4 regions of the Comamonas sp. CMM03 genome follow, and region 2 is predicted to be linked to each of the others. Evidence: riboswitches for the same ligand, from Rfam matches in the RefSeq annotation. Region 2 holds a riboswitch; each other region holds the start of a gene.
What was found. Region 2 has a riboswitch for cobalamin ahead of KW830_RS03825 (ABC transporter substrate-binding protein). Riboswitches for the same ligand answer to the same signal wherever they lie in the genome.

Region 1 (3,204 bases), on a different contig from region 2:
GCGCAGCTTCAACGCGGCGTCCACTTCAAGGTGACAAAGCCGGCACGGCCACGCTGGTTGTAGCCGTAGGCGGTTTCATAGACCTTGTCGGTCAGGTTGGCCACACGGGCCTGCACCGCCCAGTCCTTGGCAAACTGGTATTCGGCGTGCAGGTCCACGGTGGTATAGCTCTTCAAGTCAACCGTACCAACGCCATAGACAGCATCCGTGCGCTTGCCTACGTACAGCGCATTGGCACCCAATTTCCACGCCCCGAGCGTCTTGTTCACAGACAAAGTGGCCTGTGCTTCAGGTAGGCGCCGTGTGATGCGTTCGCCTTCGTTATCGCGCGCATCCAGGTGTTCGTAGGTTGCCGCAAAACGCCAAGTATCGACAGACTTTTGATAGCCCAGCGACCACCCCTTCATGCGGGCCCGGTCCACATTCTCCACCGTGCTGCCCCAAACGATCAAGTTACGCACTTTGTTGTCAAAGTGTGCCAACTTGAATTCGTGACCTGCAAGGTCCCAATTCAGGCCCACTTCCGTGTTCTGCCCTTCCTCTGGCTGAAGGTTGGGATTCCCTCCCCCACCCCACACAGGGTCTGCAGGGTAGTACAGCTGGTTGAATGTAGGTGCATTGATGCTCTTTCCACGCGATGCGTAAGCTCGCAAAGTGGGTAGCACCTGATAGCCATAACCAATACCCCAGGTGTTGTAACTACCAAACTGAGAGTTGTCATCGCGGCGCAGATTGGCTTGCCAGGAATGCGCACTGTGGCTGCCATTCAGGCCTGCATAGGCAGCATTGGTGCTACGTTCGGAGCGGTCGAACTTCGTGGTCGACACAATGCTTTGTTCCAACCTCTCCAGCCCGGCAACAACCAAACCAATCGGTGTTTTGATTTCGTTGCCCCACTTGTACTCATCCTGGGCGGTATTGAAGGTTGAACTGACCAACATGCCCGTAGCGATGCTGCGGTCACGGTTCCACTGCTTGTCCATGGAGCGGGACACGCTCAGCTGGGTTTTCCAGGCCTCGCTCAAAGTGCCCGAGAGCTTGAGTGAACGGGTTCCCGCGTTCGAATCCAGCCACGAATGCGTGGTGCTGCCATTGTCCGATTCGGCATAGCCATCCGCCTGCATCAAATTGGCATCGAGACGCCAGGCGTCATTGAAGGCATATCCGAGTGAAGCTGTCAGCGAAGTCTGGTCAAACTTGTCTGCGTCCCGGTGGTAGTACGCGCTCTTTTCGTTGGTGGAAGAAAAGCCGGGGTCCACCACACGCGCTACATGCAGGCTGTAGTTCCAGCCCTGCTGTGCACCTGCAAAGCCGCCACTGGCATCCTTGTAGCCACCACTGCCCCAGGTCAGCTGCGCATGGGGCACAAAAGCTTGCGTCAACCCTTTTCCCTGTTTGGTAAAAATCTGGATCACCCCGCCAATGGCATCACTGCCATACAGGGCCGATGCCGGGCCGTGCACCACCTCGATGCGCTCAATTTGCTCCAGAGGCAGGCTTGCCAGCGAAGGATCCCCGGCGGTAGCAGACCCAAAACGCACCCCGTCCACCAGCAAAATTACCTGTTTGCTGCCGCGAATCGACACACTTTGCAGGTTGCCACGACCACCGCTGCTGGACATCTGTACGCCGGCAAAGCGCTGCAGCACTTCGGCCAGCGAGCGGCCTGCCGAATTGCTGATCTGCTCTTCGGTGATCACGCGCACATCGGCCAGGGTTTCGTCCAGCGGCGTTTCAGAGCGGGTGGCGGTCACCACCGTGGTGGACAGGGGCACGCTCTGCGCAGCGGCATGCTGGGCCAGGCAGGCCGCGGCCAGGGCCACGGCCGCCAGAGGAAAACGCACGGAAGCGCGCTGGCCTTCCGCTGGGAATGGTTGGAAATTTCGCATGGATGCACACATGGTTGGCACCGGCGTCCCCGCCCGTGCTTCACACAACCAGCAACCCGGGTCTGCATGCACAGCGGCACGCCAGCGGATGCTGGACCTGTTTTGGCCGGTATCCAGACTGGCGCACGGCTTGCCAAGCCTTCCCAGAGCGCATGGCTCCAGTGGCAAGAGATGGCAAGCGGGTCCTGCGGGACCTGTGCGCTCACTGTTGCGGGGGCAGTACATGCTGTGCCAGCGCGGGCGCCGGCGTCCATGTTTCCCGTTTAACCGCAGCGCCAGAACAGCGCTGCAAGCACCAAAACCCCGCATTGTAGGCAGCAGGCTGACACGGGGCTTGTAGGATGGCGAATGCCCTGCCCATGGAACCGTGGGCCGCGCTGGCGTGCCCACCCGCCCTGGCGGCGGTGCACACCGCTGTTTTGCCCTGGAACCTCCGTGCCCGCCTCACCCTCTCTCACCGCTTCTCCGCTGCCGCGCCTGCTGGCCAGTTTTTCGCTGCAGGAGTACCGGCGCCAGCCCTGGCGCAGCCTGACCGCCCTGCTGGCCATTGCGCTGGGCGTGGCCCTGGGTTTTGCGGTGCATGTGATCAACCAGTCGGCGCTGGATGAGTTTTCCCGCGCGGTGCGCAGCGTCAACGGCCAGCCGGATCTGGAATTCCGTGGCATGCGCTCCAGCCTGCCCCAGAGCATTTACCCGCTGATCGCGCTGCGGCCCGAGGTGCAGCATGCCGCGCCGTGGATCGAAGGCACGGTGCAGATCGACAACCCGCCCGCCACAACCGCTGCGTCCGGCCAGGCCCCGCACGCGCCACCGGAACCGCTGTCGCTGCGCCTGTTGGGCGGCGACGCGCTGCAGTCGGCCCCGCTGGCCCCTGCGCTGCAGCCCCGGCTGTTTGCCGGCCAGGACCGGTTGCGGCTGTTCGCACCCGACGCGGTGTTTTTGAACCCGGCGGCACTGCAGGCCCTGGGCCTGGACGAAGCCAGCGCCCCCGGCGCCCTGCTGCCGGTGCGCGTGCACACCCATGCCGTGACGCTGCGCGTGGCCGGCACGGTGGCAGCCGGCGGTGCCCCGCTGGCAGTAATGGACATTGGCGCCGCCCAGGACCTGCTGGGCCAGGACGGCCAGATCCAGCGTGTGGATGTGCTGCTGCGCAGCGGCACCGACCGCAGTGCCTTCACCGCTGCGCTGCGTGCCCTGCCCGGCTGGCCGGCCCAGGTGCTGGTGCAGCAGCCGGGCGGTGAGCAGCAGCGTGCGGCCGAGATGTCACGCGCCTACCGCGTCAACCTGACCGTGCTGGCTCTGGTGGCGCTGTTCA
Region 2 (3,204 bases):
CGGTTGAACCATGCTCTCCCCGAGCCGCCACGCGACAAAAAGCATGCGGAGGGGAAGCGATGCGTGCGACAGGCCTGGGTCGCACCGCCAAAGCGGTGGAAAGGGCCAGTCAGCAAACAGCCCACACCCCGTGGCATACCACTGCAATCGAACAGGTCGGTATTCTGGCTCGCCGTCATACCGCACACACGGCCTTCCCAGGTAACGTACCCAGTGGCATCAACGTGTGGCGGTCAGGCTTACAGCAGCGGGGGCTGCGCCGGAATGCTTCCCACCCGAAGGCGAAGGTCACCGGACTTCCCGTTTCACCCGGCATGGGCATGCGCCATGCAGAGCTCCTGTTCAAAGCGCAAATTATAGGAGCGGCAGCACACCCTTCGCGCAACGGGGACAGCTAAGTGGACGCTGCAGTGGGCAGCACAGGCGGCAGCAGGCACTGCATGTGGATGGTCTGCCAGACCGGGTCGGCCTCGCGCTGCAGCACCGCAAACCCCTTGCCTTGCCAGAACTCCAGCGCCCCGGCAAAAACGGGTGGGTGTGCAGGTACAGCACCTCCACCCCGTGGGCCCGGGCGTGGGCCTGCAGCGTGGCCCACAAGGCCTGCGCCAGGCCCTGTCGCCGCCACACTGGCGCCACAAACAGGCGCACCACTTCCACCACGGCCAGCGGCCCGAAGTCCAGTTGCGCAAACCGGCCGTCGTACGGGCGGTAGGCAATGCTGCCCACCACACCCCGCTGCGCATCGTGGGCCGCCCACATCTGCCCGCCGCCGCCCCCGTACACCTGCTCGAAATGCAGCAGATCCGCCGGCGTGTCCTGGGCAGACACGCGCGCACCGAACATCTGCACGCGTGCATCGCGCAGAAAACCGTCCACCTCCTGCAGGCGCTCGACCGGCTGGATGGAAATCAGATGGGACAGGGACAAAGACAGGGTCATGCCAGCCTCGAAACCGCCATGCGCACAGGCTGCCGTGGGGGCTGCCGCTACAAAATCAGCTACATTAACCGAACTTTGGTTCCGCAAGGACATGCGCCGGCATACGCTGGCCGCATGAGGGAATCCAGTGCAGACCGCGCCCCTGGCGCTGCCTGCCAAATGGAACTGCCCCCGCAACTGTAGGCAATGAGCCCGCGACCGACACACCACTGAACGCCAGTTTGGGAAGGTGGCCGCGAGGCGCTGATCTGCCAGTCAGGAGACCTGCCAAAGCACCAACCATTCATTGCCGGCGGGGTGTCCGGGAAGTGAGCCATTTCTCGTGACTCTGTCGTTCCGGCGCCGCTGCGGCCCGCACGCACAGCGTGGGTTGTGCCTTGTCTTCCAGTGGTCCCTGCCCAACCTGGAAAGACGAGCCTGATGCTGATCCGAAGCCTTGCCTGCACCGCCCTGCTGGCCACCACCTTCACCGCCCACGCCACGGACTATCCCTTGCAGGTGCAGAACTGCGGCCACACCGTCACTTTCGACAAGGCCCCTGCTTCGGCCGTCACCATCGGCCAGGGCGGCACCGAGATGCTGTATGCGCTGGGCCTGGGCGACAAGGTGGCCGGCACGGCGCTGTGGTTCAACCCGGTGCTGCCGCAGTTCAAGGCCGTCAACGACAAGGCGCCGCGTCTGTCCGACAACATTCCCAGCTTCGAGTCGGTGATCGGCAAGCGCCCGGCACTGGTCGTGTCCCAGTTCGAATGGATGATCGGCAAGGACGGCGTGGTCGGCACCCGCGAGCAATTCCACGACCTGCGCATCGCCACTTACGCCATGCCCACCGACTGCGAGGGCAAGAACAACCTGGTGGGGTCGGACGGCACACGCACGGCCGGCTACGACGTGAAGTCCCTCTACAAGAGCATTCACCAGCTGGCCCAGATCTTTGATGTGCAGGCGCGCGGTGACAGCCTGGTCAAGGACCTCGGCACCCGCCAGGCCCAGGCCATCGCCAAGGTCAAGGCATCCAAGCTGCAAGACCTGTCGGCGGCGCTGTGGTTCTCCAGCTCCGATCTGGCGGCCGACCCGTACATGGCCGGCAAGAACGGTGTGGCCGGTTACATGATGCAGTCCATGGGCCTGCGCAATGTCGTCGGCTCCACCGAAGAATGGCCCACCGTAGGCTGGGAAACCATTGCCAAGGCCAACCCGTCCATTCTGATCATTGCCCGCATGGACCGCCGCCGCTTCCCTGCCGATGACTACCAAAAGAAGCTGGAATTCCTGAAGAAGGACCCGGTCACCCAGCACATGGATGCCGTCAAGAACCAGCGCATCGTCATTGTCGATGCGGATGCCCTGCAAGGCTCGATCCGCCAGGTCGACGGCATGGAGCAGATTGCCGAGGCCGTGCTCCGCCTGCAAGGCGCGGCCAAGTAAGAACAGCAAGCGCAACAAGCACCACAAGAGCAGCAAGAAGAAAGCTCCCCTGCCGTGCCGCCCTGCACGGCAGCCTTGCCTATTTCCATGCAAGCAGAGACTGCACTCCCTCGCGCAGACGCCGCCGGCACCGCTGGCGGCCGGCGGCGTCTGCGCACGGCCTGGGTAGCGGCTGCGGCCGCCGCCCTGCTGCTGATCGCCGTCGTGCTGGGCATCGCCATCGGCGAGACCGACATCTCCGCGCACACCGTCTTTCAGGTGCTGGCCCACCAGTTGCTGGGCCAGCCGCTGTCCGCCGTCGACCCCATCACCCAGGGCATCGTCTGGAACTACCGGCTGCCGCGGGCACTGGTAGCCGCCAGCTGCGGCGCGGGCCTGGCCATCTCCGGCGTGATCCTGCAGTCGCTGCTGCGCAATGCGCTGGCAGAGCCGTATCTGCTGGGCATCTCGGCAGGCGCCTCCACCGGGGCGGTGCTGGTCACCGTGGCCGGCCTGGGCGCCGGCGCCATCTCGATGACCACGGGCGCCTTCTTCGGCGCGGTGTGCGCCTTTGCCCTGGTCGCCCTGCTGGCCCACGCCGCCGGCAATGGCGGACTGCGCAACAGCGGGCAGATCGTGCTGGCCGGCATTGCCGGATCACAGCTCTTCAACGCCCTGACCTCGCTGGTCATCACCAAGTCCGGCAGTGCCGAACAGGCGCGCGGCATCATGTTCTGGCTGCTGGGCAGCCTCAGCGGCGTGCGCTGGCCGGATACGCTGCTGACCGCCACGGTCGCCGGTATCGGCACCCTCCTGTGCCTGCTGCATGCCCGCTCGCTGGACGCATTCACCTTCGGC
Region 3 (3,204 bases), 780 kb from region 2:
GCCGGTCGAGGTGGAGGCGGTAGCGCGCCACTGGGGTGCAAACGCCCAGGCGTAGCCGATGCCGCCGGTGTTCTTGCGGCCGAAGTCGCTGTCCTCGTCGCTGCGGGCATTCAGCTGCACGCTGTGGGCACCGAATTTGGCGCCGTAGCCGATGGCCACGCCGGTCTGGTCGCGGTCCTTGTGGCTGGTGTTTTTCAGGCCGGTGTTCTCCAGCGTGTCTTCGCGCCGCTCCAGCGCCAGGCTCAAGGTGCCGGGGCCCAGCAGCCACTCGTTCTGCAGCAGCATGGTACGCAGCCGGGTTTCGGCTTCGTAGGTGCTGGTGCCCGAGGTCTCGTAGCGGTTGGTGGATTCGCTGACGGACAGGCGCGTGCGAAAGCGCTCCGTCCACTGGGCGGTCCAGCTCAGGCCATAGGCATCCAGCGCGCGCAGGCCGCGGTCGTCCTTGACCGACTTGCTGGCGTCATACCCGGCATTGGTGCGGCTGGTCAGGGCCGTCAGTTCCAGACGCTGGTCGGCATTCAGCTGCAGCCCCACGCGGGCGTTGGCCGATTTGCGCGTGTAGCCGTCACGGTCTTCGTTGTGCACGCCGCGGTTCTTGGAATCGAAGCCATGGCTTTCGGCATAGGACAGGCCCAGCGCGTAATCCACCATACCCTGGGCGCCGCTGATGCCGGCCTCGGCCTTGCGGCTGCCGTACTCGCCGGCCCCCACGCCCACAAAGGGCTGCACGCCGGCGGTTCCACGCTTGGTGAACACCTGCACCACGCCCGCCAGCGCGTCCGAGCCATAGACCGCGCCCGCCGGGCCGCGCAGCACTTCGATGCGCTCGATCAGGTCCACCGGCAGGGATTCCCACTGCGCTCCACCGGAGCCGTTCTGGACATCGACACGGATGCCGTCGATATAGACCGCCGTGTGCTGCTTGCTGGCGCCGCGCAGGTAGAGACCGGTTTCGGTGCCGGGGCCGCCGTTGCGGGTGATCTGCACGCCGGGCAGCTTGGCCATCACGTCTTCCAGCGACCGGCCGGCCTGCTGGTCCAGCTGGTCGCGGTCGATGACCGTCATGTCCGCAATCACATCCGACAGGCGCTGCTCGCTGCGCGTGGCGGCCACCACGGTCTCCTCCAGCGTGGCGCGTGCAGAGGGGCTCTCCTGGGCCTGGGCGGCTGCCGCCACAGCGCACAACACGGCCGCCGACACGGCAGACCACGGCAAGGCGGGCGCCACGGCACCGGCCTTCAAAACATTCGAGAACATGAGAAAAAACACCTAGTCGCCCGTACCAGCCTCCCCGCCAGTGATGGGCAAAACCATGCCCGCTCGAGCGGGCACACCAGTGTTGGCCGGTATCCGGGCTGGTCCTCCACACCATCGCCTTCCCAGACGCTTGTTCAAGGCATCCAGTGGCGGTATCAGATGGCGGGGGTGCATGGCATGCACCAGGGACTCACCGTTGCGGGGGCAGCGCAGGCTGGGCGGGTTCTGAAAAAACGAGGCCGTCCTGCTTCCCGTTGAACTGCTGCGCGTGAACCGCGCTGCGAGCACCAACAGCAGCGATTTTAGTTTCAGTCCTGCCGTTCGTAGAAAAACTGCTGTGCACCGGTGTTTTCCAACGTCATATGCAGGCTGATTCGGCCTTATTTCACCTGCTTACATTTAGGCACGCCTACAATTGCTACCCTCTATGTCTATGACCTCGCAGCCTTCCATGATCGAGCCGCTGGCAGAGCGTGTTGATCGCCTGCTGCTGCGCCACGCCGAGCTTCAGCGCACCAATGCCCTGCTGGCCGAGCAGGTGGCCGCGCTCACACAGGAGCGCGATTCCCTGCGCTCGCGCCTGCAGGCGGCCCGTGCACGGGTGGACGCACTGATTGAGCGCCTGCCCGCCAACCAAGAGGCACCATGAGCCAGATCGAAGCGCGCATCCTCCAGCAAGACTATGTGTTGACCTGCCCCGAGGGCCAGGAAGACATGCTGCTGGCCGCCGTGCAGCGGGTGGATGCGGACATGGAACGTATCCGCAACACCGGCAAGGTGCGCGCCCGCGAACGCGTGGGGGTGCTGGCCGCCGTGAATCTGGCGTTCGAGAGTGCATCGCTGTACACCCGCGTGCAGGAACTCGAGCAGGAGCTGGAGCTGACGCTGGAAAACGGCCTGGCACCTGCCGCCCTTGCGGCCGACGCACTGCCCGCAGCCCCGCTGGAAGACACCCCACGGGACGACACCCTGCAGCAAGCACTGCAGGCACAGGAAGAAGCCCAGGCATTGGCCGCGCAGTTGCAAGAGCTGCTGGCACTGCGCGAGCACGAATTGCAGCAGGCGCAGGCGCTGATCGAACGCCTGGAAGCCGCGCTGGAAGTCGACAGCAAGCTGCTGTAGAGGCCTTGCGGCAACGCCGAAACGGTGCTGCCGCGCAAATCCCCCTTTTCTCCATCCGGTCCACCACAAGCCGCCGGTCACGCGCTAAAATGAAGGCGTCTGCAAATCTGCCGTGCTTTATATTGCCTTGAACCAATGCTCCCTGAGCACGGGCTTGGTACATTGCCAGGCAAGCGTGATCGTCTCGCGTTAGACGAACCCAACGTCTGGTTGCCCTCGCCCACCTGAACCCCCGGTTCAGGATGACGGCGCGGTGGTTTTTGCAGACACCCCCACCCTCATCCCGGCGGCCAAGGCCGCTACATCGGCCGGTCTTCTCCCGGCACTCCGCCCCCCAGACTTCCTGCTTCCAGGCCTGCCGCCTGGGCGCGCAGCATGGCCTGGAAGGTAGCCGCCTCGACCCCCGGGGCACACAGAAACCCCTGGTAGAAGCCGCAACCCATGCGCATCAGCGTTTCACGCTGCGCGGCGGTCTCCACGCCCTCGGCGACGATCTCCACATCGAGCGCGCGCCCCAGGCCGATGACCGCCTCCACAATGGCCTTGTCGCTCATGTCCTGTGGCAGACCGCGCACAAAGGACTGGTCGACCTTGAGCTTGGAAATCGGCATGCGCTTGAGGTAGGCCAGGTTGGAATAGCCGGTACCGAAGTCGTCGATCACCAGCTGCACACCCAGGTCCGCCAGCTGTTCGATGCAGTGCACGATGACCGGCTCCTTCTGCAGCAGGGCCGACTCGGTGAGCTCCAGCTCCAGCCAGCATGCCGGCAGGCCATAGGCACTGAGCAGCGAGGCCACGCGCGCCGCATAGTCGGGTTGGTGCAGC
Region 4 (3,204 bases), 490 kb from region 2:
TCTGGCTTTCTGGGCGCAGGCAAGACGACGCTTCTCAACCACATCCTCCACAACCGCGAGGGCCTGCGCGTGGCGGTCATCGTCAACGACATGTCCGAGGTCAACATCGACGCGGCGCTGGTGCGCGAAGGCGGCAGCGACCTGTCCCGGACCGAGGAAAAACTGGTCGAAATGAGCAACGGCTGCATCTGCTGCACCCTGCGCGAAGACCTGCTGGTGGAGGTGCGCCGCCTGGCCCGGGAAAAGCGCTTTGACTACCTGGTGATCGAGTCCACAGGCATCTCCGAGCCGCTGCCGGTGGCCGAGACCTTTACCTTCACCGACGAGGCGGGCGCCTGCCTGTCGGACATTGCGGTGCTGGACACCATGGTCACCGTGGTGGACGGCTTCAACTTCCTCAAGGACTACGAATCCCGGGACAGCCTGCAGGGGCGCGGGGAGTCAATGGGGGAAGGCGACGAGCGCAAGGTGGTGGACCTGCTGGTCGAACAGGTCGAGTTCTGCGATGTGCTGGTGCTCAACAAGACCGACCTCATCACCGACGCAGAGCGCCAGCGGCTCATCGCCATCCTGAAGACCCTGAACCCGCGTGCACGCATCGTGGAATCCAGTTTCGGCAAGGTGCCGCTGGCGTCGGTGCTGTCCACCAAGCTGTTCAACTTCGACGAGGCGGCCAAGGCCCCGGGCTGGCTGAAAGAGCTGCGCGGCGAACACACGCCGGAAACCCAGGAATACGGCATCGGCAGCTTTGTCTACCGCGCGCGCCGGCCGTTCCACCCCAGGCGCTTTCACGCCCTGGTGGGGTCTGAATGGCCCGGGGTCATACGCTCCAAAGGCTTTTTCTGGCTGGCCAGCCGCCCCCTCTATGCGGGCAACTGGTCGCAGGCCGGGGCTGTGTGCCGCCATGGCAGGGCAGGGCGCTGGTGGGCCGCCGTGCCCCGGGAACAGTGGCCGCGCGAGCCCGAGGCGCTGGCCACCATCACCCAGCACTGGGACGAACGCGTGGGCGATGCCCGCCAGGAACTGGTGCTGATCGGCATCGGCATGGACGAGGCCGCGCTGCGCCAGCGGCTGGATGCCTGCCTGCTGACCGACCAGGAAATGGCCCTGGCCCCCAAGGCCTGGACCGGCTTTCATGACCCGTTCCCGGCCTGGGACTGACGCTGTGCATGCCCGGCTGCAGCCCTGGTTTAGCCATTGAGCCGCCTTTGTGCAGCCTTTATGCAGCGCTGCGCTCCATCGGCTGCCAAGGCATGCATTCTGGATATGTCCGGCGTGTTGTGTCCGTTGCGGACATGTGTCCTGAACGATAATTCCTCGCTGCATTGAGATACATTTCAATGCTTGTTACGAGGTGCTGCATTGGCCTGACGGCCACTGGAGTTAAACGGGAAGCAGGTGCGCTCCATGGAGTGCAATGCCTGCGCTGCCCCCGCAACGGTAAGCGAATCACCCTCTGCACCCAGGTAAGACCTGAAGCCACTGCGCACTGCGTGGGAAGGCGTGGAGTGGGCCGAAAGTTCCAGGACGGATGTCCCGGAGTGTCGGCATTTCGCGAGCCCGGATACCGGCCTTGTCACTTTTGTTGGACGCCGCGGGTGAGCGCGCAGTCCAGGTTGGATGGGTTCGTGCGCCGAGCTGTCCTGCCTGCGCATGCATGCCTGCGGATGTTTTCTTGAATCGGCCTTGCGGGAGAGCAGGGCCATCTGGAGCCGCGCATGCGCACCCCTTCCCGTGTTTCCCCGGGCCCCTTCTGCGGGCCTGTCGCTTTTCCCCTTTCCGCCCTGAAGCCCGTGACCGCCGGCGCCGCGCTGTGCTGCGCGCTGTGGGGCGCCCACGCCCAGGGCGTGGCCGACAACACCGCGGCTTCTGCCGCCACTGCTGCCACCGCCACCGCATCGACATCGGCCCCGATCCCGGCTGCGGCGCTGGGCGATGTCTTCGTCACCGCCACGGCCCGGCCCGAGGACCGCGCCCGCATTGCCGCCACCACCCAGGTCATTGACCGCCAGGAGATCGAACGCTCGTCGGCCCGCTCGGTCACCGACCTGCTGGCCGAACATGCGGTGGGCTTTCTCAGCGAATGGACGGCAGCCCAGACATCGCTGAACCTGCGCGGCGCCGCCACCGACGGCCAGGGGCGCGACTTCAAGGGCCAGGTGCTGGTGCTGCTCAACGGCCGCCGCGCTGGCACGGCCAATCTGTCCAAGCTCAGCCTGACGGATGTGGATCGCATCGAAATCGTGCGCGGCCCCGCCTCGGTGGTCTACGGCAGCCAGAACATGGGCGGGGTGATCAACATCATCCTGCGCACTGGTGCCAGCGGCCCGCTGAACCGCGTCACGGTGACCGGCAGCTCCTGGGGCGGCTGGAGCACCCAGGCCCAGACGGCAGGCGCCAGCGGCATGCTGGACTGGTATGTGGGCCTGAACACCAGCGCCCGCGATGACTACAAGTCCGGCGACGGCGGCTTCGTCATGCAGAACACCGGCTGGAAGCGCCGCGGCGCGGTGGCGGCCCTGGGGCTGCAGATCGACAGCCTGAACCGGGTGGAGCTGCAGGCCCGCACCGACGGCATCTACAACGCCGGCTTCCGGGGATCCGGGTCCAACATCTACAGCAAGGACAACCGCGACAACCGCTCGCTGGACCTGACCTACACCGGTGCGCTGGCCGACCAGTCCGTCAGCTGGCTGGCGCAGGTCTACCACTTTGTGGACGAGGACGAATTCAACTGGGCGTCCCCCGTCATCAAGAGCGGCACCAACCCGGTGCCGGGCACGGCGCGCGACTACAACGACCGCAAGCTGGATGCCACCGGCATCCGCCTGCAGCCGCGCTTTCGCCTGTCTGCCGCCAACGACCTGCTGGTGGGCGTGGACTGGGAACGCAGCCACCTGCGCTCGGACCGCTTCCGCGTGGCCATGCCCGGCGGCCCGGCGGGCCAGGTGGCCCCGTACGACAACAACCAGACGGAAGAAACCAAGGCGCTGTACCTGGAAGACGCCCACACCCTGCTGGACAACCGCCTGACCTTGCGTGGCGGCCTGCGCAAGACCTGGGGCGAGACCCGGTTCGATCCCACGCCCAACCTGGCGTTTGCCCAGTCCAATGTGCGCAAGTACGACACGCACACCTGGTCCCTGGGTTCGACCTGGAAGGCCACCGACGACTGGAACCTGCGCGCAGGCATCGCCACCGGCT

Region 1: it holds a riboswitch for cobalamin, as region 2 does, so the genes downstream of both, KW830_RS16140 (TonB-dependent receptor domain-containing protein) here and KW830_RS03825 (ABC transporter substrate-binding protein) in region 2, are expected to answer to the same signal.
Region 3: it holds a riboswitch for cobalamin, as region 2 does, so the genes downstream of both, KW830_RS00315 (TonB-dependent receptor domain-containing protein) here and KW830_RS03825 (ABC transporter substrate-binding protein) in region 2, are expected to answer to the same signal.
Region 4: it holds a riboswitch for cobalamin, as region 2 does, so the genes downstream of both, KW830_RS01670 (TonB-dependent receptor) here and KW830_RS03825 (ABC transporter substrate-binding protein) in region 2, are expected to answer to the same signal.

What each region holds. Positions count from the first base shown of each region.
Region 1 is NZ_JAHUXB010000004.1:498,786-501,989, reverse strand. Features, by position in the region: gene KW830_RS16140 (TonB-dependent receptor domain-containing protein) at 9-1,901, opposite strand; cobalamin riboswitch at 1,976-2,204, opposite strand; gene KW830_RS16135 (ABC transporter permease) at 2,358-3,204, shown strand, end outside.
Region 2 is NZ_JAHUXB010000001.1:846,291-849,494, reverse strand. Features, by position in the region: cobalamin riboswitch at 137-357, opposite strand; gene KW830_RS03830 (GNAT family N-acetyltransferase) at 355-939, opposite strand; cobalamin riboswitch at 999-1,226, shown strand; gene KW830_RS03825 (ABC transporter substrate-binding protein) at 1,360-2,367, shown strand; gene KW830_RS03820 (iron ABC transporter permease) at 2,455-3,204, shown strand, end outside.
Region 3 is NZ_JAHUXB010000001.1:69,367-72,570, reverse strand. Features, by position in the region: gene KW830_RS00315 (TonB-dependent receptor domain-containing protein) at 1-1,257, opposite strand, end outside; cobalamin riboswitch at 1,324-1,564, opposite strand; gene KW830_RS00310 (hypothetical protein) at 1,691-1,906, shown strand; gene KW830_RS00305 (cell division protein ZapA) at 1,903-2,379, shown strand; gene KW830_RS00300 (EAL domain-containing protein) at 2,679-3,204, opposite strand, start outside.
Region 4 is NZ_JAHUXB010000001.1:357,671-360,874, forward strand. Features, by position in the region: gene zigA (zinc metallochaperone GTPase ZigA) at 1-1,161, shown strand, start outside; cobalamin riboswitch at 1,336-1,591, shown strand; gene KW830_RS01670 (TonB-dependent receptor) at 1,719-3,204, shown strand, end outside.